Regions from separate parts of the Allobosea sp. NPDC055353 genome, predicted to be linked through region 4. Evidence: predicted binding sites of a transcription regulator. Region 4 holds the regulator's gene; each other region holds the start of a gene.
The links. The regulator LexA, encoded in region 4, represses DNA repair genes until DNA is damaged. The targets are predictions, from matches to a motif close to TGTTCNNNNTGTGTTCNG.

Region 1: a site for LexA is predicted at 3,076-3,093, ahead of recA (recombinase RecA). Genes of this name have one in related genera too.
Region 2: a site for LexA is predicted at 2,331-2,348, ahead of ACWIEX_RS20355 (helicase-related protein). Genes of this name have one in related genera too.
Region 3: a site for LexA is predicted at 1,446-1,463, ahead of ruvC (crossover junction endodeoxyribonuclease RuvC). Genes of this name have one in related genera too.

What each region holds. Positions count from the first base shown of each region.
Region 1 covers NZ_JBSHMC010000002.1:258,010-264,020, forward strand. The annotation lists gene flhB (flagellar biosynthesis protein FlhB) at 1-403, shown strand, start outside; gene cckA (cell cycle histidine kinase CckA) at 476-2,980, shown strand; gene recA (recombinase RecA) at 3,216-4,262, shown strand; gene alaS (alanine--tRNA ligase) at 4,451-6,011, shown strand, end outside.
Region 2 covers NZ_JBSHMC010000002.1:1,480,233-1,486,243, forward strand. The annotation lists gene ACWIEX_RS20355 (helicase-related protein) at 1-2,249, opposite strand, end outside; gene ACWIEX_RS20360 (MerR family transcriptional regulator) at 2,554-2,973, opposite strand; gene ACWIEX_RS20365 (KpsF/GutQ family sugar-phosphate isomerase) at 3,280-4,254, opposite strand; gene ACWIEX_RS20370 (outer membrane beta-barrel protein) at 4,405-5,940, shown strand.
Region 3 covers NZ_JBSHMC010000002.1:819,228-825,238, reverse strand. The annotation lists gene ACWIEX_RS17300 (GNAT family N-acetyltransferase) at 1-129, opposite strand, end outside; gene ruvA (Holliday junction branch migration protein RuvA) at 126-743, opposite strand; gene ruvC (crossover junction endodeoxyribonuclease RuvC) at 913-1,425, opposite strand; gene ACWIEX_RS17285 (TSUP family transporter) at 1,595-2,368, shown strand; gene ACWIEX_RS17280 (YebC/PmpR family DNA-binding transcriptional regulator) at 2,583-3,329, opposite strand; gene ACWIEX_RS17275 (TIGR00282 family metallophosphoesterase) at 3,431-4,255, opposite strand; gene ACWIEX_RS17270 (5-formyltetrahydrofolate cyclo-ligase) at 4,311-4,898, opposite strand; RNA gene ssrS (6S RNA) at 4,907-5,063, opposite strand; gene ybgF (tol-pal system protein YbgF) at 5,228-6,011, shown strand, end outside.
Region 4 covers NZ_JBSHMC010000001.1:2,134,761-2,140,771, reverse strand. The annotation lists gene trpC (indole-3-glycerol phosphate synthase TrpC) at 1-554, shown strand, start outside; gene moaC (cyclic pyranopterin monophosphate synthase MoaC) at 551-1,033, shown strand; gene ACWIEX_RS09835 (molybdopterin molybdotransferase MoeA) at 1,033-2,244, shown strand; gene lexA (transcriptional repressor LexA) at 2,325-3,032, shown strand; gene ACWIEX_RS09825 (ComEC/Rec2 family competence protein) at 3,026-5,317, opposite strand; gene gltX (glutamate--tRNA ligase) at 5,468-6,011, shown strand, end outside.

The DNA.
Region 1 (6,011 bases), on a different contig from region 4:
GATGACGAAGCAGGAGATGAAGGACGAGTTCAAGAACTCGGAAGGCAATCCCGAGGTCAAGGCGAAGCTGCGCCAGATCCGTGCCAGCCGCGTTCGCAAGCGGATGATGGCGGCGGTGCCCAAGGCGACGGTGATCATCACCAACCCGACGCACTTCGCCGTCGCCCTGCAATACGAGCCCGGCATGGCGGCACCGCTCTGCCTCGCCAAGGGCGTCGACACCATGGCGCTGAAGATCCGGGAGGTCGCCGGCGAGCACCGCGTGCCGATCATCGAGAACCCGCCTTTGGCGCGTGCGCTTTACGCCACGGTCGACATCGACGAAGAAATTCCTGTCGAACACTATCAGGCCGTCGCCGAAGTCATCGGATACGTCTTGCGCCTGAAGGGTCGGCGCGCCTAACTCGGCAGGGATGCGAAGGAAGGATGGCCGCGGGGTTTCCGCAGCGGCCCCAAGCGAACGGACTCCACCGCAATGAGCGGCACCACGGCGACCAATACGATCGATCGCTCCGACAAGCCCGGCCATATCGGGATCATCCTGTTCGTGGCCGCCCTGCTTGTGGGCGCGGCCATCGCGCTCGGCTTCCTCGCCAATGAATGGGCGCAGCCGCTGATCCTCGGCCTGCTGGCCCTGCTCTCGGTCGTCGGCGTCTTCGGGCTCTTCGCCTTCGCCATCGGACTCGTGCAGTTTTCCGGCCGCGCCGCCCGCAACGACCTGACCAAGGCTGTCGTCGACGGCGCCGATGACGGCATCGTGGTGACCGAGAGCGAAAACGAGATCGTTTATGCCAACGAGGCCTATCTGGCACTGGCGGGCGCGACAGGCGCCAACGACCTCAAGCCCGTGGGCCGCCTGCTGACCGGCCGCGCCGACGTCTCCGAAGCGATTTACCGGCTCGCCACCGCCGCCCGCGAGCATCGCCGCCTGGTCGAGGAGGTCCGGCTCGAGCCCGCCCTGAACGGACGCAGCGAGGTCGGCTGGTACCGCGTCCGGGTCTCGCCCGTCCGCCGCGAGGCCTCGACCGCGACGCTCTGGTCGGTCGCCGACATCACGCCCGACCGCGAGCGCCAGGAAAACGCCTTCCAGGAACTCCAGCACGCGATCGACTATCTCGACCACGCGCCGGCCGGGTTCATCTCGATCGATGCCGATGGCGAGATTTCCTATCTCAACGCGACGCTCTCAGGCTGGCTCGATTTCGACCTTGCCCGCTTCGGCTCCGGCGGGCTGCATCTCGACGATGTCTGCACGCCCTCCGCCGCCGCCCTGCTCCAGGCGATCCGCGGCCAGCCCGGCGATGTCCGCGTCGAGGTGCTCGATGTCGACCTGAAGCGCCGCAACGGCGCCCCCCTGCCCGTGCGCCTGCACCATCAGGTCGCCTTCGGCCAGGACGGTCGCGCCGGCCCCTCGCGCACCCTCGTCCTCAACCGCACGGCGGGCGAGGCCGGCGCCGATGGCGGCAGCGACGCCGAGGTCCGCTTCGCCCGCTTCTTCCATTCGACGCCGATGGCGATCGCCACCATCGACGAGGCCGGCGCCATCCTGCATTCCAACGCCGCCTTCGCCCGCCTGATCCCGGCGGGCCTGCGGCCGCAGACCATTTACGACCTCGTCGCCTCCGGTGCCGGCCTCGATGCGGCGCTGGCCGAGGTGGTCGCCGGGCGCTCGGGTGGCGCCCCGCTGGATCTGGCGCTCGCCGGCGAGGATGGCCGCTCGGCCAAGCTCTACCTCACCCCCGTCGCCGGCACCGAAGGCGGTGACGGCGAACGCGCCATCGTCTACGCCCTGGAGACCACGGCCGAGCGCAAGCTGCGCGACAACATGGACCAGGCCGGCAAGATGCAGGCGGTCGGCCAGCTCGCCGGCGGCATCGCGCACGACTTCAACAACGTGCTGCAGGTCATCATCAACGCCTCCGAGTTCCTGCTGGCGAGCCACCGGCCGACCGACCCGTCCTTCCCGGACATCATGCAGATCAAGCAGAATGCCTACCGCGCCGCGGCGCTGGTCCGGCAGCTCCTCGCCTTCTCGCGCCGCCAGACCCTGCGCCCGCAGGTGCTGGAGCTCGGCGAGGTGCTCTCCGATCTTTCGCTGATGCTGAAGCGCGTCGTCGCCGACAAGGTCACGCTCGACGTCCGCCAGGGCCGCGACCTCTGGCCGGTCAAGGCCGATCTCGGCCAGCTCGAACAGGTCATCGTCAACCTCGCGGTCAATGCCCGCGACGCAATGCCCGACGGCGGCAAGCTCGCGGTGCGCACCCGCAACGTCACCCGCGAGGACTGCGCCTCCTTCGGTCAGGACGCCCTGCCCGCCGACGACTACGTCCTGCTCGAGGTCGAGGACAGCGGCACCGGCATCCCGCAGGAATATCTCGACAAGATCTTCGAGCCCTTCTTCACCACCAAAGAGGTCGGCAAGGGCACCGGCCTCGGCCTTTCGATGGTCTACGGCATCGTCAAGCAGACCGGCGGCTATGTCTTCGTCGACTCGACCATCGGCAAGGGCACGAACTTCCGCATCTTCCTGCCGCGCCACGTCCCGAGCCCGGAGGAGATCGCCGCCGAGGCAGCGGCCAAGGAAGCGCCGAAGAAGCTCGCCGCCGATCATACCGGCGCCGGCGTCATCCTGCTGGTCGAGGACGAGGATGCGGTGCGCGCGCTCAACGCCCGCATGCTGGTCTCGCGCGGCTATACCGTCCATGAAGCGGCCTCCGGCGTCGAGGCGCTGGATCTCTTCCTGCAGAACGACGGCAAGATCGACCTCGTCGTCTCCGACGTGGTGATGCCGGAGATGGACGGCCCGACGCTGCTCGGCGAACTCCGCAAGCGCAACCCGGAAACCAAGGTCGTCTTCGTCTCCGGCTATGCCGAGGAGGCCTTCCGCAAGAACCTGCCGGAAGGCGAGGAATTCCACTTCCTGCCCAAGCCCTTCACGATGAAGCAGCTCGTCGAGACCGTGAAGGCGGCGATGGGCTGAGGCCGGCGGCGCCCGGACAATCCGGGCGCCATATTCCGCTGCGGCCGCCCTCCCGGTGACAGCTCCTGACACCCCTCCTGACAGAAACTGACACCGAGAACAAAAAAAGAACTTGTGAACAAGAACAAAGCATGACCATCCTCATGTCAAGACGCATTGAGATGTCCCCGTCGCCCTGCCATAAGGAGCCCGAACCGTGAATCAGGCGAATCTCAAACTCGTGGAAGGCTCCTCGATGGACAAGGCCAAGGCGCTCGATGCAGCGCTCTCCCAGATCGAACGCGCCTTCGGCAAGGGTTCGATCATGCGGCTCGGCAAGAACGCGCCGTCGATCGAGATCGAGACCATTTCAACGGGCTCGCTCGGGCTCGACATCGCGCTCGGTGTCGGCGGCTTGCCCAAGGGCCGCATCGTCGAGATCTACGGACCGGAATCCTCCGGCAAGACCACGCTGGCGCTGCACACCATCGCCGAGGCCCAGAAGAAGGGTGGCGTCTGCGCCTTCGTCGATGCCGAGCATGCGCTCGATCCGGTCTATGCCCGCAAGCTCGGTGTCAATCTCGACGACCTGCTGATCTCGCAGCCCGATACCGGCGAGCAGGCGCTCGAGATCACCGATACCCTCGTCCGCTCCGGCGCCATCGACGTGCTGGTCATCGACTCCGTCGCCGCGCTCACGCCCCGCGCCGAGATCGAGGGCGAGATGGGCGATGTCCAGCCCGGCCTGCAGGCCCGCCTGATGAGCCAGGCCCTGCGCAAGCTCACCGCCTCGATCTCGCGCTCGAACTGCATGGTCATCTTCATCAACCAGATCCGCATGAAGATCGGCGTGATGTACGGCTCGCCGGAGACGACCACCGGCGGCAACGCGCTCAAGTTCTACGCTTCCGTGCGCCTCGACATCCGCCGCGTCTCGACGCTGAAGGAGCGCGACGAGGCGACCGGCAACCAGGTCCGCGTCAAGGTCGTCAAGAACAAGGTCGCGCCGCCCTTCAAGCAGGTCGAGTTCGACATCATGTTCGGCGAGGGCATCTCGAAGGTCGGCGAATTGATCGATCTCGGCGTCAAGGCCGGCATGGTCGAGAAGGCGGGCGCCTGGTTCTCCTTCGACAGCCAGCGCCTCGGCCAGGGCCGCGAGAACGCCAAGACCTTCCTCAAGAACAACCCTGACCTGGCCGCCAAGATCGAGGCCACGATCCGGCAGAATTCCGGCCTCGTCGCGGACCGCATCCTCGATCAGGCGGACCCGACCGCGGACGATCTCGACGAAGGCGAGGCCTGATCACAGCCTGTACCGTCCAGGACGAAGACGCGGGCGGCCTTCGGGCCGCCCTTTTCGTTTGCGGATAAGGCCTTGCCCGGTGTGCGCTGCGTCAAGCTTTCTGGACAGCGGCAAGCCGCCTGACTAGAACCGGTCCTTCCTGCCGGGCGCGCCCGGCCTCCTGCCCAAGATCAGAGCGCAAAAGAGCGATGAGCGGCGTCAACGATATCCGGTCGACCTTCCTCGACTACTTCAAGTCCCAGGGCCACGAGATCGTGCCGTCGAGCCCGCTCGTGCCGCGCAACGACCCGACGCTGATGTTCGCCAATTCAGGCATGGTGCAATTCAAGAACGTCTTCACCGGGCAGGAGAAGCGCCCCTATTCGCGCGCCACCACCGCCCAGAAATGCGTCCGCGCTGGCGGCAAGCACAACGACCTCGACAATGTCGGCTATACGGCGCGCCATCACACCTTCTTCGAGATGCTGGGGAACTTCTCCTTCGGCGACTATTTCAAGGAACAGGCGATCCACCACGCCTGGACGCTGGTCACCCGCGAATTCGGCCTGCCCAGGGAGAAGCTCACGGTCACCGTCTATTCCGAGGACGACGAGGCGCACGCGCTCTGGAAGAAGATCGCCGGCCTGACCGACGACAAGATCATCCGTATCGCGACTTCGGACAATTTCTGGCGGATGGGCGATACCGGCCCGTGCGGTCCCTGCTCCGAGATCTTCTACGACCACGGCGACCATATCTGGGGCGGCCCGCCCGGCTCGGCCGAGGAAGACGGCGATCGCTTCATCGAGATCTGGAACCTCGTGTTCATGCAGTACGAGGAAGCGGCCGGCGGCATCCGCACCGACCTGCCCCGCCCCTCGATCGATACCGGCATGGGGCTGGAGCGCATCGCGGCCGTGCTCCAGGGCACACATGACAACTACAATATCGACCTGTTCCGCGCCCTGATCACGGCCATCGCCGACCTGACCTCGGTCGATCCGGACGGGCCGATGAAGGCGAGCCACCGCGTCATCGCCGACCATCTGCGCTGCTCGGCCTTCCTGATCGCCGATGGCGTGCTGCCGTCGAATGAAGGCCGCGGTTACGTCCTGCGCCGGATCATGCGTCGCGGCATGCGCCATGCGCAGTTGCTCGGCGCCAAGGAGCCGCTGCTCCACAAGCTCGTCCCGGCGCTGACCCGCGAGATGGGCCGCGCCTATCCCGAATTGCTGCGTGCCGAGGCGCTGATCACCGAGACACTGAAGCTGGAGGAGACCCGCTTCCGCACCACGCTGGCGCGCGGCCTCACCCTGCTCGACGACGCCTCGAAGGATCTGAGCGCCGGCCAGAGCCTCAAGGGCGACGTCGCCTTCACGCTCTACGACACCTACGGTTTCCCGCTTGACCTGACGCAGGATGCGCTGCGCGCCCGCGAGATCACGGTCGATACCGAGGGCTTCGATGCCGCCATGCAGCAGCAGAAGGCCAAGGCGCGCGCCGCCTGGGCCGGCACCGGCGAGGCCGCGACCGAGACGCTCTGGTTCCCGCTGCGCGACAAGGTCGGCGCGACCGAGTTCTTGGGCTACGACACCGAGACCGCCGAGGGCGTGGTCACCGCGCTGATCCGCGACAATGTCGAGGTCCCCTCGCTGAAGGCCGGCGAGAGCGGCTTCATGCTGGTCAACCAGACCCCGTTCTACGGCGAGTCCGGCGGCCAGGTCGGGGATGCCGGCCAGGTCAAGGCGCCGGGCACGGTGGTCGAGGTCT
Region 2 (6,011 bases), on a different contig from region 4:
ACCGCCCGCTCGCCGCAGACGCGGTAGCCGGCAGCGCGATAGAGCCCCTTCGGCACGGCCTTGTCGACCGGGAAGGAAGTGCGGCCGGACGCCGCGAGATGCGCGATGTCGTCGAGCCCGGCCGTCTCCGGTCCGCCATGCTTCAGCGCCCAGAGCTGGGCGGCGAGCGCGCGCGGCGCCGGCTTCAGGAGCGCAGGCATATAGATGTGGAAAGCCCCGAAACGGATGCCGAGCTGGCGCAGCGCCGCGCGACCCTCCTGGTCGAGCGCCTTCATCTCGTCGCCGACCTTGGCGCGTTCGAGCACGCCCAGCGCCTCGGCCGCCTGATAGGCGATACCCCGCGCGATGCCGGTGACGTTCTCGGCCGCTTCCAGAATCTGGACCGCGCCGAGCAGGCGGGTGACGTGATTCTTCAGCCATAGATTGAGCCGGCCCTCGACCTGCTCGCGTGCGGGGCCGGTGAGATGCTCTTCCACCAGCAGGCGCAGCCGCGGCTCAAGCACCTTCTCGCCGGCGGTCAGGCGCGCGACCGGCTCGCCGGTCCAGCGCACCAGCCCGTCATGCGACAGCAGGAAGGCATCGTCGCCCGCCAGCACGACGCGCGCCGCCCTCGCCTCGATCTCGGAGCCGAGCGCCTTCATCGCCGCCAGGTTCAGGGCCTTGACCTCCGGCCCCCCGGCCTTCGGATCCGCCGTAAAGCGGAAGCCCTGCAGCATCCCCACATGCTGGCCCTCGACGAGCACGTCGCCCGTCGCGGTGACCTCAGCCTCCAACATCGCATTCTCCCGCAAGCGGCGCATCAGGACACTGGTGCGCCGATCGACAAATCGGTGGGCCAGACGCTCGTGCAGAGCATCGGACAGCTTGTCCTCTACAAGACGCGCCATGCCCTGCCAATGCTCTGGATCAGGCAACCAGTCAGGACGGTTGGCGACGAAGGTCCAGGTCCGGACCTGCGCGATCCGCGCCGAGAGCGTGTCGATCTCGCCATCCATGCGGTCGAGCGCGGCCAATTGCGCCGCATACCAGTCGGCATCGAGCCGGCCATGGCGCATCAGCCTGAGGTACAGCGTCGTGGCGAGATCGGCATGCTGCATCGGCGAAATCTTGCGGTAATCCGGCAGACCGCAGACCTCCCAAAGCCGCTCGACCGCCGCGCGCCCCTGTGCCAGGCGTGCGATATCCGGGTCCTTCGCCAGGATTTCCAGCGTCGACATGTCCTCTGCGATCAGAGCGCGCGTCAGCCCCTGCTCGGAGGGCTGGAGGTTCAGCGTATCCAGAAGACCCGCGATCGAGCGCAGGTCGAGATCGGAATTACGCCACTGCATCTGGCGGATCGGCTCGAAGCGGTGATTCTCGATCGCCTCGACCAGTTCCGCCTCAAAAGGCGGGCAGCGCCCGCTGGTGCCGAAGGTGCCGTCGCGCAGATGCCGGCCAGCGCGCCCGGCGATCTGGCCGAATTCGGCGGGGTGGAGCTTGCGGTAATGGTGCCCGTCGAACTTCTTGTCCGCGGCGAAGGCGATGTGATTGACGTCGAGATTGAGCCCCATGCCGATCGCATCGGTCGCGACGAGATAATCGACGTCGCCAGACTGGTAGATCTCGACCTGGGCGTTGCGGGTGCGGGGCGAGAGCGCGCCCAGCACCACGGCCGCTCCGCCCTTCTGCCGGCGGATCAGCTCCGCGATGGCATAGACCTCCTCGACCGAGAAGGCGACGATGGCCGAGCGCGGCGGCAGGCGCGTGATCTTGCGGTCGCCGGCGAAAGTGATCTGCGACAGGCGCGGGCGGGTAACGACATTCACGCCCGGCATGAGCTGCTCGATCAGCGGACGCATCGTCGCGGCGCCGATCAGCATGGTCTCGGCCCTGCCACGCCGATTCAGCAGGCGGTCGGTGAAGACATGGCCGCGGTCGAGATCGGAAGCGAGCTGGATCTCGTCGATCGCGACGAAATCGACCGCGAGGTCGCGCGGCATCGCCTCGACCGTGCAGACCCAGAAGCGCGGCCTCTCCGGCTTGATCTTCTCCTCGCCGGTGACCAGCGCGACGGCCTCGGGGCCGACCTTGTCGACCACGCGCTGGTAGACCTCGCGCGCGAGCAGCCGGAGCGGCAGGCCGATCATCCCGGTGGGATGGGCGACCATGCGCTCGATGGCGAGATGGGTCTTACCGGTATTGGTCGGGCCCAGCACGGCCGTGACGCTATTGGCGCGGGCGGCGGGCGGCAGCGAACGGAAAGGAAGCAAGGCGAAGGAGCCGATCTTCTCGCCCGCCCATGCGGGCGGGAGCGTGGACGGGGTTATACAGGCCTCAGATAGAGGCTCGATAAGAACGAGTCTGGAACGAAGCGGGGCCGAATCGCTGACTCCGGCAGAATCGGGTTTTGTTCCCTTTTCGGAGTCCGTCCCCCTGCGGCATGGGCCATGTCGTCATCGCGCCCTCCCGGATTGCGTGGCAGAGCAGCGCAAAAGCCGCCCGGCAGGAATCCTATTTAAGCCTTTTCAGCCCGGAGACGAGAGGCAAGGCAGATTTCCGATCTGCCCGCGCGCCTCAATGATGAGCGTGGTCGCACTGCCCATGATCGGCCAAGGCCTCGATGATCGCGCAATCGCAAGCCGCGACGCCGCCCGAGCAGGTCGTGGCGATCCGCTCCAATTCCTTCTCCAGCGAGCGCAATTTCGCGATCTTGTCGCGGACCTCGTCGAGATGGGCGACCGAAATCGCATGCGCCTCGTCGCAAGCCATGCCCGGCGTATCCGAGAGCTTCAGAAGGGTGCGGATATTCTCGACCGCGAAGCCGAGATCGCGCGCATGCTTGATGAAGGCGAGGCGCTCGGCATGGCGCCGGCCATAGCGACGCTGATTGCCCTCGGAGCGCTCCGGCGGCGGCAGCAGACCGACCTGCTCGTAATAGCGGATGGTCTCGACCTTGACCCCGGTGCGATCGGCCAGCGCGCCGATCGGCATCACGCGTTCGAGCGTGGCGATTGTGGTCATGACATCCTCCAAAATCTATAGCTTCTAGAGCTTTAGATAGGAAGCAACAAGCACCCGGCAAGAGAGGACGCAAGGAAACGCGGGGAACCCCTCTCCTGTAAGGAGAGGGGTAGGGGTGAGGTGTCGGCCCATGGACCAGTTGAGCACTGCCCCAACAGGCACTGCGGTTGGAGCTTAGCCAAAACGTCTAACGGCCGTCCCCTCACCCTGCCCTCTCCCTCCGGGAGAGGGTTCCCCGCGAATCTGGAAAAGCGTTGCGATCTGATGGTGGTGTAAGGGTTAAGCCACGCCCATCGCCAGCAGGTCGTGGACATGGACGAGCCCGGCCGGACGATCTTCGGCATCGACCACGATCAGCGCCGTGATCCGGCTGCGATTGACCAGCTCCAGCGCCTCGACCGCGAGGGTATCGAGCCCGACACGGCGCGGATTGGCCGACATGATGTCGCGCGCCCGGAGCGAGGCGCCGCCGGCCATCGCCGTCTTGCGCCGCAGATCGCCATCGGTGACGACACCGGCGAGCTTGCCGTCCAGGTCCATCACCACGGCGCAGCCAAAGCCCTTCTCCGAAATCATCGCGATCACGTCCGGCAGCAGCGTGTCGAGCCCGATCAGCGGCAGGTCGGCGCCGCGATGCATGATGCTTTCGACGGTCTTGAGCTGCGCACCGAGCTTGCCGCCAGGGTGGTAGACGAAGAAATCCTGCCGCGAAAAGCCGCGGGCCTCCAGCAGCGCCACCGCCAGCGCATCGCCGAGCGCCATCTGCATCGTCGTCGAGGTGGTCGGCGCGAGCCCATTCGGGCAGGCCTCCGTCGCCTTGGGCAGGACGAGCGCGATATCCGCCTCCTTCCCCAATGTGCTCTCGGCATTGGCCGTGATGGCGATCAGCCCGACGCGGAAGCGGCGGGTATAGCCGACGAGCGCGGCCAGCTCGACCGCCTCGCCCGACCAGGACAGCGCGATCACCACGTCCTCGGGCTGGACCATGCCGAGATCGCCATGGCTCGCCTCCGCCGGATGGACGAAATGCGCGGGCGTGCCGGTCGAGGCCAGCGTTGCCGTGAGCTTGCGCCCGACATGGCCTGACTTGCCCATTCCGGAGACGATCACCCGCCCGCTCGAACCGCGGATCATCGCAACGGCCGCGGCGAAGGGTCCGCCCAGCCCGTCCGCCAACGCAGCGTGAAGGGCGTCGAGCCCGGCGCGCTCGGTGGCGATGGTGCGGAGGGCGGAGTCGCGGATATCGGCTGTCATGGCCCGCGCTGTAGCACGGCCGCGCCAGCCATTTCCACCGTCTGCCGACAGGCCCGGCCAGCGTTGACGGCTCCTTAACCCTGTTCGTTCTAACTCCATTAACCATGCGCGAAATCCGCGCGCCCCGTCTTCTGGAGCCCTGCGACGCCCGTGTCCGGCCGCGCGACGACCCTGCTTCTGTCCGGCACGGCCCTGGCCGCGCTGGCGCTCGCCTGCTCGACGGCGCAGGCGCAGCAGATGCCGCGCGGCAATCTCAGGACCGGCACGCCGGCTTACGTCGCGCAGCAGCCCGCAGCTCCGCAGCCCGATCTGACGCCCACCACCGCCGAGCCGGAAGCCGTCCGCGATCCCGCCGGGCTGGTCCAGCGGCAGGGGTCGGCGGTTTCGGGGCGGCAGCCACCGCGCGCCAGCCAGCCGATCCAGGCGCCGACACTGCGCGGCGTCACCCAACGCCAGTTCCGGCCGCCTCAGCCGGCTGTCTCGGTACTGCCTCCGCCTCCGCCTCCCGCGCCACCGCCACCCCGGCGCCGCACCGCAAGCGAGGAAGACCCTTACGCCGCGCTCGGCATCCGGATCGGCTCGATCACCTTGCGCCCCGCGATCACCAACTCGATCGGCTACGACACCAATCCGCAGCGCACGTCGGCGCCGGGCACCAAGGGCTCGGCCTATAGCCGGCACGAGGGCGAGCTGGCGATCCAGTCCGACTGGAACGTCCATGAGCTCAAGGGCCAGCTGCGCGGCGGCTATCTCGAATTCTTCCGCAACAAGGATGCGTCACGGCCGGATGCCGAGGGCAATCTCGACCTGCGGCTCGATGTGACCCGCGACACCCGCATCCTGCTGGAATCGCGGCTCAGGCTCGACACGCAGCGGCCGGGCTCGCCGGACCTGACCGCCGACGTGACCGGCCGCCCGCAGATCTACCAGTATGGTGGCTCGGCCGGCATCAGCCACGACATCAACCGGCTGCAATTGACCTTGCGCGGATCGGTCGACCGCAGCGACTACGAGGACGCTCGTCTCTCCAACGGCGCGATCCTGTCGCAGAAGGACCGCAACCAGACGCAGTACGGCCTGCGCCTGCGCGCCGCCTACGAGGTCACACCCGGCTTCAAGCCCTTCGTCCAGGCCGAGATCGACCAGCGCGAATTCGACGAGAAGAGCGATTCGAGCGGCTACATGCGCTCCTCGAACGGCCTGACCGGACGCGTCGGCTCCACCTTCGAGATCAGCCGGCAACTCACCGGCGAAGTCTCGGGCGGCTATCAAGATCGCAATTACGAGGATACGCGCCTGAAGAACCTGCGCGGCTTCGTCGGCGATGCCGCGGTGCTGTGGTCGCCGACGCCATTGACCACGGTCACGCTGCGCGGCGGTGCAGAGCTCGGCGACACCACGATCGCCGGTTCCTCCGGCACGACCGTGCGGCGCGCGACGCTGGAAGTGGCGCATGCTTTGCGCCGCAACCTCACCGTCACCGGCTTCACCAATTTCAGCCGCACCGAATATGACGGCCAGGGCCTGCGCGAGGACTACACCAATGTCGGCGCGCGGCTCGAATACAAGCTGACGCGCACCTTCGCCGTGCGCGCGAGCTTCACCCACGAGCGCCTGAACTCGACGGCGCAGGGCTCCGATTACACCGCGAACGTCTCGCTGGTGGGCTTGAGGGTGCAGTTCTAGGGAAGCGCGATACCCAAGGCCCCTTCCCTTCTCCCCTTGCGGGAGAAGGTGGCAGCGCGAAGCGCTGACGG
Region 3 (6,011 bases), on a different contig from region 4:
CTCGGCGACGTCGTAGACATGCAGGCCGATCATCATGCTGTGCGAGCCCCAGCTCGCCAGCATGATGCGGCAGAGCTCGGTCTTGTCGGTGACGACGCGCAATTGAAGCTCGTCGGTCGCTTGGCTCACTTCGCCAGTTCCTTCAGGCCCAGCTTGATGAGCTGGGCGGTGCCGGCACCATCGCCGGCGGCCTTGGCGGCAGCCGCCACGGCGGCTACAGCCTGCGCCTGAGGATAGCCGAGATTGGCGAGCGCGGACACGGCGTCGGCGATCGGCTGCGGCAGTTTCCTGTCCTCCAGTGCGCCGGCGAGCTGCACGACGCCCGGATCGATATGGCCGAAGGCCGGGGCCTTGTCCTTGAGCTCGGCGCAGAGGCGTTGCGCGAGCTTGGGACCGACCCCGGGGGCGCGCGCGATCGCCGCCTTGTCGTTGGTGGCGATGGCGGTGGCGAGCCCGCCCGGATCGAGAGTCGAGAGGATCGCGAGCGCAACCTTGGCGCCGACGCCCTGCACGACCTGCATCAGGCGGAACCAGTCGCGCTCGACATCGGACATGAAGCCGTAGAGGCGGATCGCATCCTCGCGGACATGGGTTTCGATCGAGAGCGCGGCGGCCTCGCCCGGCTGGGGCAGGCGCTGGAGCGTGCGCGCCGAACACTGCACGACATAGCCGACGCCCTGCACGTCGATGATGACATGGTCCTCGCCATAGGAATCGATCAGGCCCTTGAGCTTGCCGATCATTGATTTTCTCCGCCGCCTGTCATCCCGGGCGACCGCAGGGAGACCCGGGATCCATTCCGGAGCATGTCTCGGTGAGGTTCCGGAATGGATCCCGGATCTTCGCTGCGCTCCGTCCGGGATGACCCGCGCGAGGGAGTGTCGCGAAAAATGTCTCTCGGCAGCATGAGGCTCATGATGCCTTCATCTGCGCGACCAGTGCCCTCATGCCGCGATGCTGGGCATGGCAGATCGCGACGGCGAGTGCATCCGCCGCGTCGGCCGAGGAGGTCTCGGCCTTGGGCAGGAGCACGCGGATCATCGCCTGGACCTGTTTCTTGTCGGCATGGCCGACGCCGACCACCGTCTTCTTGACGAGGTTGGCGGCGTATTCCGCGACATCCAGCCCAGCGAGCGCCGGCACGACCAGCGCGATGCCGCGGGCCTGGCCGAGCTTCAGCGCCGATTGCGGGTCGCGGTTGATGAAGGTCTCTTCCACGGCGGCCTCGTGCGGGCGATGCGCGGCGAGGACCTTGTTCAGGCCTTCGTGCAATTGCCGCAGGCGCTGGCCGAGCGACAGGGCGCCGTCGCTCTCGATGCAGCCGCAGGCGACGAAGGAGAGCTTGCTGCCTTCGGAGACGACGATGCCCCAGCCGGTCTTCCGGAGGCCGGGATCGATGCCGAGGATGCGAATCGGGGGTGCCATGTCGGGTTCAACCTAGCGGATGTTTCGGATTTGTCCCGCGCCGAGACGGGAAGCGGGACGGAGCGGGATGAATTCCCCTGATCGATGGCATCAAAAAGGAAAGTTGTTCTTGCAGCCGACCGGCAGGCATGGTTCGCCGCATCTTTCTCCCTCAGCCGGTGCGATGTCCTTGACCCTGTCTTCCTTCATGCCGGGCCTCACGGCTGATGGCATCGCCGTCCTGCTGGCTGCAACGCTGCTCGGTGGGCTGGTGCGTGGCTTCACCGGCTTCGGCTTCGCGATGGTGTTCATGCCGCTGGCCTCGGTCATCCTCGGGCCGGTCGCGGCGCTCGGCCTGATCTGGTTCATCGACCTGCCCTTCGCGCTGCCGATCGCGGCACGCAGCGCCAAGACGGCGGAATGGCGCGAAATCCTGCCGCTGCTGCTGACCGCGACGCTCGCCCTGCCGGCCGGCATCTGGCTGCTGATCTGGCTCGATCGCGAGACGATGCGCTGGGTGCTCGCCCTGCTCGTGCTCAGTGCAGTGGGCCTGATGGCCTCGGGCTGGCGCTATCACGGGCGGCCGACGATCCCGCTTTCGCTCGGGGTCGGCGCGCTGTCGGGACTGTTCAACGGTATGGCCTCGATCGGGGGCATGCCGCTCGCGGTGTTCTGGCTGGGTGCGCAGCGCAACGACCGGCACAAGACGCGGGCCAACATGCAGGCCTTCTTCGGCGTCTCGACGCTGATCAGCGGCACGGTCCTGTGGTGGAAGGGCATCCTGACCGGTGGCGCCCTGATGATGGCGGTGCCGCTTTTCGCGATCTACGGCGTCGGGCTCTGGGCCGGCACGCATGGTTTCCGGCTGGCTTCGGAACAAACGTTCCGGCGCGGGGCCTATCTGGTGATCTTCCTGAGCGCGCTGGTCAGCCTGCCGCTCTGGGACGCGGTGATCGGGCGGTAGGCGGTGGTTCTTCCCTTCTCCCCTTGCGGGAGAAGGTGGCCCGAAGGGCCGGATGAGGGGTCGGGCGACGATTCCCGTCATTGCGAGGAGCGAAGCGACGAAGCAATCCAGGGGACGTAGAGCTTGACGGTCCCTGGATTGCTTCGCTGCACTCGCAATGACGGGAATCGTCGCCCGACCCCTCTCCCGCAAGGGGAGAGGGGGCAGGTCGTGCTCAGGCGCTGAGCTTGGCCATGATGTCGTCGGCGATCTCGAAATTGGCGAAGACGTTCTGGACGTCGTCGTCGTTGTCGAGCGCTTCCATCAATCGCATCATCGATGCCGCCTTCTCCTCGTCGAGCGGGGCCGTCGTCGTCGGGCGCCAGACGGGCTTCGCCGAGGCGGGAGCACCGAGTGCGGCTTCAAGCGCCTTGGAGACCTCGTTCAGGGCGTCGAAGGCGCAGAGGATGGTGTGGCCGTTCTCGTCCGAGATCACGTCGTCGGCGCCGGCCTCGATCGCCGCTTCCATCACCGTGTCGGCGTCGCCGGCGCCCAGTGGATAGCTGATCTCGCCGACGCGATTGAACATGAAGGACACGGAGTTGCTCTCGCCCAGCGCGCCGCCCGACTTGGTGAAGTAGGAGCGAACGGCGGAGGCCGTGCGGTTGCGGTTGTCGGTCAGCGCCTCGACGATGACGGCGGCGCCGCCCGGGCCATAGCCCTCGTAACGGACCTCGTCATAGTTGTCGCCTTCGCCGCCGGCGGCCTTGTTGATGGCGCGCTGGATGTTGTCCTTCGGCATGTTCTCGGCGCGCGCGGCAAGCACCGCCATGCGCAGGCGCGGGTTCATGTTGATGTCCGGCATGCCCAGCTTGGCGGCGACGGTGATTTCGCGGGCCAGTTTCGAGAACAGTTTTGAGCGCACGGCATCCTGCTTGCCCTTGCGATGCATGATGTTCTTGAACTGTGAATGGCCGGCCATGGGAGCTCGTTACCTTCAGAGGTTGCGGCGGAAATGCTGGAAGCCGGGCCTTATAGGCGCCGGCTCCGCCCGCGTGCAAGCGTTGCGCGCGCTGGAAAGCGTCAGGAAATCCAGGCTTCGGGCACGGCCTGGCTGAGATGCGGGCCGACGCGAACGGCCCAGACCGCCTTCGCCAGACCGGTGGCATCGTCGATATCGACGGCGACGCCGGAGAGCGTGCCTTCGCCGGTCGCCGGCTCGAGGCGGGCGCCCGGCACCTTCTGCAGGAAGCGGCGGATCGGCTCGTCCTTCTGCATGCCGAGCACGGAATCATAGTCGCCGCACATGCCGGCATCGGATTGATACGCGGTGCCGCCGGGCAGGATGCGCGTGTCCGAGGTCGGCGCATGGGTGTGCGTCCCGACGACGAGGCTGGCGCGGCCGTCGAGGAAATAGCCCATCGCCTGCTTCTCGCTGGTCGCCTCGGCATGGACGTCGACGATGACGGCGTCGGCGACTTCTCCCAGCGGGCAGGCGGAGAGCTCGCGCTCCATCGCGGCGAAGGGATCGTCGAGCGCGTCCATGAATAGCCGGCCCATGACGTTGACGACGAGGACGCGGGCGCCGTTGCGGGCTTCGATCACGGTGGCGCCGCGGCCGGGCGTGCCGGGCGGATAGTTCGCCGGGCGGATCAGGCGGTCCTGCCGGGTGATGAAGACGAGGGCCTCGCGCTGGTCCCAGGAATGGTTGCCGAGCGTGACGACATCGGCGCCGGCGGCGAGGATCTCGTCGCAGATCGCCTCGGTGATGCCGAAGCCGCCGGCGGAATTCTCGCCGTTGATGACGACGCAGTCGAGCTTCCACTCCTCTCGTAGGGCCGGCAGCCGCTCCTGAACCGCAATCCGGCCGGGGCGGCCGACGATGTCACCGAGGAAGAGAAGACGCATGAAACCGACCTGAAAACTGCGAAGACTTTCTCCCTCGCGCGAAGGCGCGCGGGAATCAACCGCAGCGAAGGGTTTCGCGCTCCGTCACGATCCAGTCGAGGCGGCGGTCATGCGGCTCGTCCGGCACCGCATCGATCTCCTGCGCGCCATAGCCGATGCCGATGCTGACGGTTGGGCCGAGTTCGGAGAGCGCCCGATCGTAATAGCCCTTGCCATAGCCGATGCGGTAGCCGCGCCGGTCGAAGGCGGCGAGCGGCACGAGCAGGATCGCGGGCCTCAGCTCCGGCTGGTCGGGGGCGGGGACGAGCGTGCCGAAGCCGCCGGGCACGATCGGCTCGTAGGGGGCCCAGCGCCGGAAGATCATGCGCCTGTCGACGATGGCTGGCAGGCAAAGCGGCAATCCGCGCTCATGCAGGGCTTCGAGGATCGGGCGGGGGTCGGCCTCCGAGCGCATCGGCCAATAGGCCGAAACCGGGCCGGCGCTTCCCTTCCAGACCGGAAGGTTCAGCACCCGCGCGGCGATCTCGGCATCCCATTCGAGCCGGTTGTCGAGATCGAGCGCGTCGCGGCGGGCGAGTGCATCCGTGCGGAGGGCGGCCTTGCGCGGGGAGGGCGGAGCGTGCGTGCCTGGCGTCATCGTCATGAAGATTGTGCGGAGCCACCTTGGCCGTGGAGTTTTGAATCCCGGGACACCTACAGAGTAGGTGGGCGCCGTGTGCCCGGTTCCAAGGGATCCGGGCAGGGACAGCTCCCTAGGGAGTCGTATGGGCCCGGGGAATGCTGTCTCGCACGCACCAGGCAGCCCCGCTCCGCTTATTTAGGGAAGCCGCCGGCAAAGCGCCAGTGGTTCTTTATGCGTTTGCGAATGGTGCGCCCTCCGGTCGCGCGGGCCGTGAAAGCGTTCATATTTTGGCCGCGGTGAGCTGATGGTATAGAGACAGCGTGCGACATGTACGGAAACCGGTTTCAGCGATGCTTCGTTCTCTCCTAGCCCGCCATCTCTCCAGCCCGGGGCTGGCCGCGTTGGCATTGTCCGCCGCGCTCGCCGGTGGCGCCGTGCCGGCCTCGGCACAGGATGCCGCCGATCTGCTGGTCCGCACCACGCGCCTCGAGAACCAGTTGCGCCAGATGTCCGGCCAGATCGAGCAGCTCCAGTTCGAGAACCGGCGCTTGTCCGAGCAGCTCCGCAAGTTCCAGGAAGACGTCGATTTCCGCCTGAACGAAAAGGGCGGCGGCGGGCGTCCGAACACGGCTGCGCCCGGCCCGACGGGGGCTCCTCCCGCAGGCCCCGCGCCGCAGCGGCATCGCCGCAGCGATGCCTTCGACCCGGCGACGCAGCAGGGCGCCGCCGGCGCGCCACAGCAGCTCGGCGGTGGCGGCGCGATCGCAGGCATCATCGAGGACGACTATGCCGGCGGCCCGGCTACGGGCCAGCCGCTCGACCTGCAGGGTGTCGGGCGCCCGGTGCCGCAAGGCGGGATGCCGCAGGACAGGCCGCGTGGTGCGAGCGTCGCTGCCGCGAGTGGCCCGCAGAGTGCCAAGGAGGCCTATGACCTCGCCTACGCCTCGCTCCGGCGCAAGGAATACGAGCAGGCCGAAATGGGTTTCCGCCAGTTCCTGCAGAGCTATCCGCGCGACCGGCAGGCGGTCGATGCAACCTATTGGCTCGGCGAGAGCTATCTGCAGCGCCAGCGCTATCGCGAGGCGGCCGAGCAGTTCCTGAAGATCTCCCGGGAATCGCCGAAGGCCGCCAAGG
Region 4 (6,011 bases):
CCGGCGGTGCGGCCTGCCTCTCGGTGCTGACCGATGCGCCCTCCTTCCAGGGCCGGCCGGAATTCCTGACAGAGGCACGCGAGGCCGCCGGCCTGCCGGCTTTGCGCAAGGATTTCCTCTACGAGCCCTATCAGGTCTACGAGGCCCGTTCCTGGGGCGCCGACTGCATCCTGATCATCATGGCCGGCGTCGACGACGCCACCGCCAGGGCGCTGAACGAGACCGCACAAGAGCTCGGCATGGATGTCCTCGTTGAGGTCCATGACGATGCCGAGCTCGACCGGGCGCTGAAGCTTGAAAGCCGCCTGCTCGGCATCAACAACCGCGACCTGCGCAGCTTCAATGTTGATATCGCGGTGACCGAGCGCTTGGCGCCGCGCGTGCCGAGTGAGCGGATCGTGATCAGCGAGAGCGGCATCTTCACGCATGAGGACATCGCCCGCCTCAACCGGATCGGCGTCAACAGCTTCCTCGTCGGCGAGAGCCTGATGCGACAGGCCGACGTCACCGCCGCGACGCAGGCGCTGCTCACCGGCAAGGCCGTCGCGGCGTGAGCCGGCTCAGCCATCTCGACGCCCAAGGCCAGGCGCATATGGTCGATGTCGGCGGCAAGGCCGAGACGACCCGCATGGCGATCGCCGAAGGTCAGGTGGTGATGGCGCCGGAGACGATCGCGATCGTCCGCGACGGCAACGCCAAGAAGGGCGACGTGCTTGGCACTGCGCGCCTCGCCGGCATCATGGCGGCGAAGCGCACGCATGAGCTCATCCCACTCTGCCACCCGCTGCTGCTCAGCAAGATCGCCCTCGACCTTGAGATCGACGAGGCCTTGCCGGGGGTGCGGGTGCGTGCCGAGGTCAAGATGAAGGGCCAGACCGGGGTCGAAATGGAGGCGCTCACCGCCGTCTCCATCGCCTGCCTCACCGTCTACGACATGGTCAAGGCCGTCGACCGGGCAATGCGGATCGAGAATATCCGCCTGCTGCATAAATCCGGCGGCCAGTCCGGCGATTACGAGGCTAAGCAGCTCTGATGGCGCTCACCCCGGTCCCCGTCGCGCGCAAGGCGCTGCTCGACAGCATTCCGGGGCCGACGGGAGCGGAAACCCTGCCGCTGGCGCAATGCGCCTGGCGGGTGCTGGCCGGGGAGGTCAAGGCGCTGCGGACACAGCCTCCCTTCGCCAATTCCGCCATGGACGGCTACGCCGTGCGCGGCGACGAGATGGCGGAAGGCGTCTCGCTCACGGTGATCGGCGAATCCGCTGCCGGCCGGGCCTTCGATGGATCGGTCGGGCCGGGACAAGCGGTGCGCATTTTCACGGGCGCGCCGATGCCTGAGGGAGCCGACACCATCCTGATGCAGGAGGATGCGGACGGCGTCGGCAGCCCGGTTATCCGCGTGCGCGTACCACCGGCCAAGGGCAAGTTTCTGCGCGCGGCGGGGCTCGATTTCCACGAAGGCGACGTCCTGCTGCAAGCCGGGCGCGTGCTCGACAGCGCAGCGCTCGGCCTGGCCGCCGCGATGGGGCATCCGACCTTGCCCGTCCGGCGCAAGCCGCGCGTTGCGATCCTTGCGACCGGCGACGAGCTGGTGGCGCCGGGCGAGCCGGTCGGCCGCGACCAGATCATTGCCTCGAACTCGTTCTCGCTCGCCGCGCTGGTCGAGAAGGCCGGGGGCACCGTGCTCGATCTCGGCATCGCCCGCGACGACCACGCCGATCTCGCCGCCAAGATCGCACAGGCGCGCGAGGCCGATGCCGACGTGCTGATCACGCTGGGCGGCGCCTCGGTCGGCGCCCATGACCTCGTGCAGGAAGCCCTGACGCGGGCCGGCATGGCCCTCGGCTTCTGGAAGATCGCGATGCGGCCGGGCAAGCCGATGATGACCGGGCGAATCGGCCGGATGGTCGTGGTCGGCCTGCCGGGCAACCCGGTCTCCTCGATCGTCTGCGGCCATCTCTTCGTATTGCCCTTGATCGAGGCACTGCTCGGCATGGCCGATGCCGATCGCGACCGCAGCATCCCCGCCATTCTCGGCCGCGACATGCCCGGCAATGACGAGCGCGAGGATTATCTGCGCTCGGAGCTCGCGCTGACGCCGGATGGCTGGGTTGCGAATCCCTTCGGCCGGCAGGATTCATCGATGCTCGGCACTTTGGCGCGGGCGCAGGCGCTGACGATCCGGCCGGCACATGCGGCCCCCGCCAAGAGGGGCGATGCCTGCCGGATCCTGCCGCTGCGGTAGCAGCTTGCGGAACACAAGCAGAACGCGTATGGTGTTCGTGCTTTGTTTCGAATCTGCGCATTGAGGGGCTGGCGGCGACCATGCTGACACGCAAGCAACACGAACTCCTGCGCTTCATCCAGGAACGCTTGCGCGAAAGTGGCGTCCCGCCCTCCTTCGACGAGATGAAGGATGCGCTCGACCTGCGCTCGAAATCCGGCATTCACCGCCTGATCATGGCGCTGGAGGAGCGCGGCTTCATCCGCCGCCTGCCGAACCGGGCGCGCGCGCTCGAAGTCATCAAGATGCCGGACGGGCTCGGCGCGCCGCAGGCGCGGCCCCGCTTCAGCCCCGCCATCGTCCAGGGCGGCCTGGGCTCACAGCCCAGCGTGGCCAAGCCGCGTCCTGCCGAGGATGACAGCCGGCATTCCATCGCCATCCCGGTGATGGGCCGCATCGCGGCGGGCACGCCGATCTCGGCGATCCAGAGCCGCAGCCATACCGTTTCGCTGCCGCCGGACATGCTCGGCTCCGGCGAGCATTACGCGCTGGAAGTACGCGGCGATTCGATGGTCGAGGCCGGCATTCTCGACGGCGACACTGTCGTCATCCGCAGGCAGGACACGGCCAATACCGGCGATATCGTCGTCGCGTTGATCGACGACGAGGAAGCGACGCTGAAGCGCCTGCGCAAGCGCGGCTCCTCGATCGCGCTCGAAGCCGCGAACCCGGCCTACGAGACCCGCGTGCTCGGCCCCGATCGGGTCAAGATCCAGGGACGGCTGGTCAACCTGATGCGGCGCTACTGAAGGCGTTCGGTGTCAGCCTCGGCTTCGTTGTCGGCGGCCGGTGCGGGCTGCATGGTGACCGACTGATTGGCGGAGCGCGTGCCTGGCTCCGTCGGGCGCTGCTCGCGCCGGCGGCTCCAGGGCCGCTCGCTGCCGGACTGCTCCGCGATATGGCTGCTCCACCCCGATGCCGTTCGGTAGAGCGAGGTCGCGCCATCGCGCGATAGCGTCATGCGCTCGACCAGCCTCGCCTTGCAGGCGCCGCCCCAGGGAATGGCGGTGACGACGAGGTCGGCGCGCTGGCAATCCTCGATGATGGCGAGCCGCTCGCGCGTATAGGAGACCGTGCGCTTGTCAGCGGTCTGCACGACGCATGCCAGCCGGTCACAGGCGATACCGGCGCGCAATGTCGGATCGTCGGGCGAGCGGCTGTCGCCATCGGCGGCGAGCCATTGCTGCAGGACGAAGCGGCTGGGCTTGCCCGCGATGATGAGGCGGCCGTCAAGGCCGCGCACGGCCAGTCCCGAGCCGTCGCGCTCGATCAGGATCTCCGGCCGGTCCGGCCTGCCGGCGAACGCGACGCCGAAGACCAGCGGCAAGGCCGCAAGCCAGCGCCAGGCCGTGGTCCAGAGTGTCAGCCAGAGCAGTGTCAGCGCGAAGCAGGCGAGCACGCCTGAGCCGAAAGCCGCCACCGTCACGGTGGAATGGTCGATGGTCGCGACCCAATGCGCGACCTTCAGCACGACGTCGGAGGCGAGCCCCATCAAGGCCCAGGCCGGCCAGTCCAATCCGAAGGGATAGGCGAGCACGCCGAACACCGCCGCCGGCATGACGAAGAGCGAGACGAAGGGCAGCGCCATGGCGTTGCCGAGCAGGCCGAAGGGATTGAAGGTCTGGAAATGATAGGCGCCGAAGGGCGCGGTCGCGGCGGTGGCCAGCATGGTGGTGACGAGGATGCCGAGCGCGGCCGTCCAAACGGCTCCGAGCGGCCAGGGCAACACGCGCGGCGGCTCGGTGCGGCTTCGCCCTTCCCAGCGTTCCGCGAAGGCGATCAGCGCCGCGACCGCACCGAAGGACATCTGGAAGCTCGGCCCGAGCAGCGCCTCCGGCTCGCGCAGCAGCACGATCATGGCGGCGAGCGCCAGATTGCGCATGCTGAGCGCGGCGCGGTCGACCAGGATCGCACCGAGCATGACCAGCGTCATGATCAGCGAGCGCTCGGTCGCGACATCGCCCCCGGAAAAGATGCAATAGGCGGTCGCGCCGAGCATCGCCGCCGCCGCCGCGATCTTCTTGACCGGCCAATGCAGGGCGACCGTCTGCGACAGGACCAGCAGCGCCCGGACCAGCCAGAAGATCGTGCCGGCGGCGAGCACCATGTGCAGGCCGGATATCGAGACGATGTGATAGATCCCCGCAGCGCGCAGGTCGTTGTTCGTCGCTTCGGTGATGAGGCCGCGCTTGCCGGTGACGAGCGCGGCGGCGACCGCCCCGCCCTGCCCGCCTCCGACCTCGGCGATGCGCCGTGTCAGCGTGTTGCGCGCACGGTCGATCATCACGTCGATCGCCAGGCGTGTCGGCATCGGTGAGGGCGGCGGCACCAGCGTGATCTTGCCGGAGATGCTCCCGACGGCGCCGATCCCGCGGAAAAAGGCATCGCGGCCGAAATCATAGCCGCCGGCCCGCGCCGGCCCGGGCGGCGGCAGCAGGCGCGCGGTCGCGACGATATGATCGCCCGGCGCCACGGAACCCTGCCGGATGTTGACGCGGACGCGCTTCGGACGCTGGTCAGCCGGCACATTGGCGATCTCCGTCACCAGCAGCACGAGCCGCGCGCCCTTGTCGCGGGCCTCGACGCTCTCGACGAAGCCGGAGAGCTTGCCGATCCGCGGCCGCTCCAGCATCGGCGCCGCGATATCGGCCGTGCGCCAGACCCCGGCGGCGAAGCCGGCGAAGGCAGCGGCCGCGGCGAGGCAGGCCATCGCGGCGAAGCGGCGCAGGCGCAGGATGAAAGCAGCCGTGCCGCTCAGGGCCACGCCAAGGAGCGGCGCCCATAATGCCGGCTCACGATCGGCTGCGAAATAGAGCAGGATGCCGACGCCCATCGCGATGGGCAGCCAGAGGAAGGGGCGCCGCCTTTCGGCCTCGAGCGCGAAGCCTTGCCGGAGCTGAAGCCAAAGCTGCCGAAGCAGGAATCGGAGACTTGCCGCCAGCGAGGCCGGGACATCGAGGCGAGCCGGCAAGGCATCGGCGCGCGCCCCGCGCCGGCCTCGTTCCTGCCCCTGCCCCGGCGGCGCCGGCTGCATCGCCCGCCTCCCCTGCCGGCGCTGCGATTTGACCGCTTAACCTTTCCGGCCAAGCCATGTTACAGGGCGCGCGCCGGTTGTCATGTCTCAACCTGCGCCCTTTCCTGTCTTGCCCCGGACGGCCACGCCGCCCGGCCGGAGTTTCCTCCCATGAGCAACGCCGTCGTCACGCGCTTTGCGCCCTCGCCCACCGGATTCCTGCATATCGGCGGGGCCCGGACCGCGCTGTTCAACTGGCTTTATGCCCGCCGGCAAGGCGGCAAGATGCTGCTGCGCATCGAGGATACCGACCGGGAACGCTCGACCGACGCGGCGATCGCCGCGATCCTCGACGGGCTGGAATGGCTCGGCCTCGATTGGGATGGCCAGACCGTCTACCAGTTCCAGCGCGTGGCGCGGCATCGCGAGGTCGCCGAGCAGATGCTCGCCGCCGGCAAGGCCTATCATTGCTATGCGACCCAGGCCGAGCTCGAGGAGATGCGCGAGAAGGCACGCGCCGAGGGCAAGCCGCTGCGCTATGACGGGCGCTGGCGCGACCGCGATCCGGCGACCGCGCCGGAAGGTGCGAAGCCGGTGATCCGCCTCAAGGCGCCGCAGACCGGCGAGACCGTGGTCAATGACGAGGTCCAGGGCCGCGTCGTCTGGCAGAACGAGAATCTCGACGATCTCGTTCTGCTGCGCTCGGACGGCACGC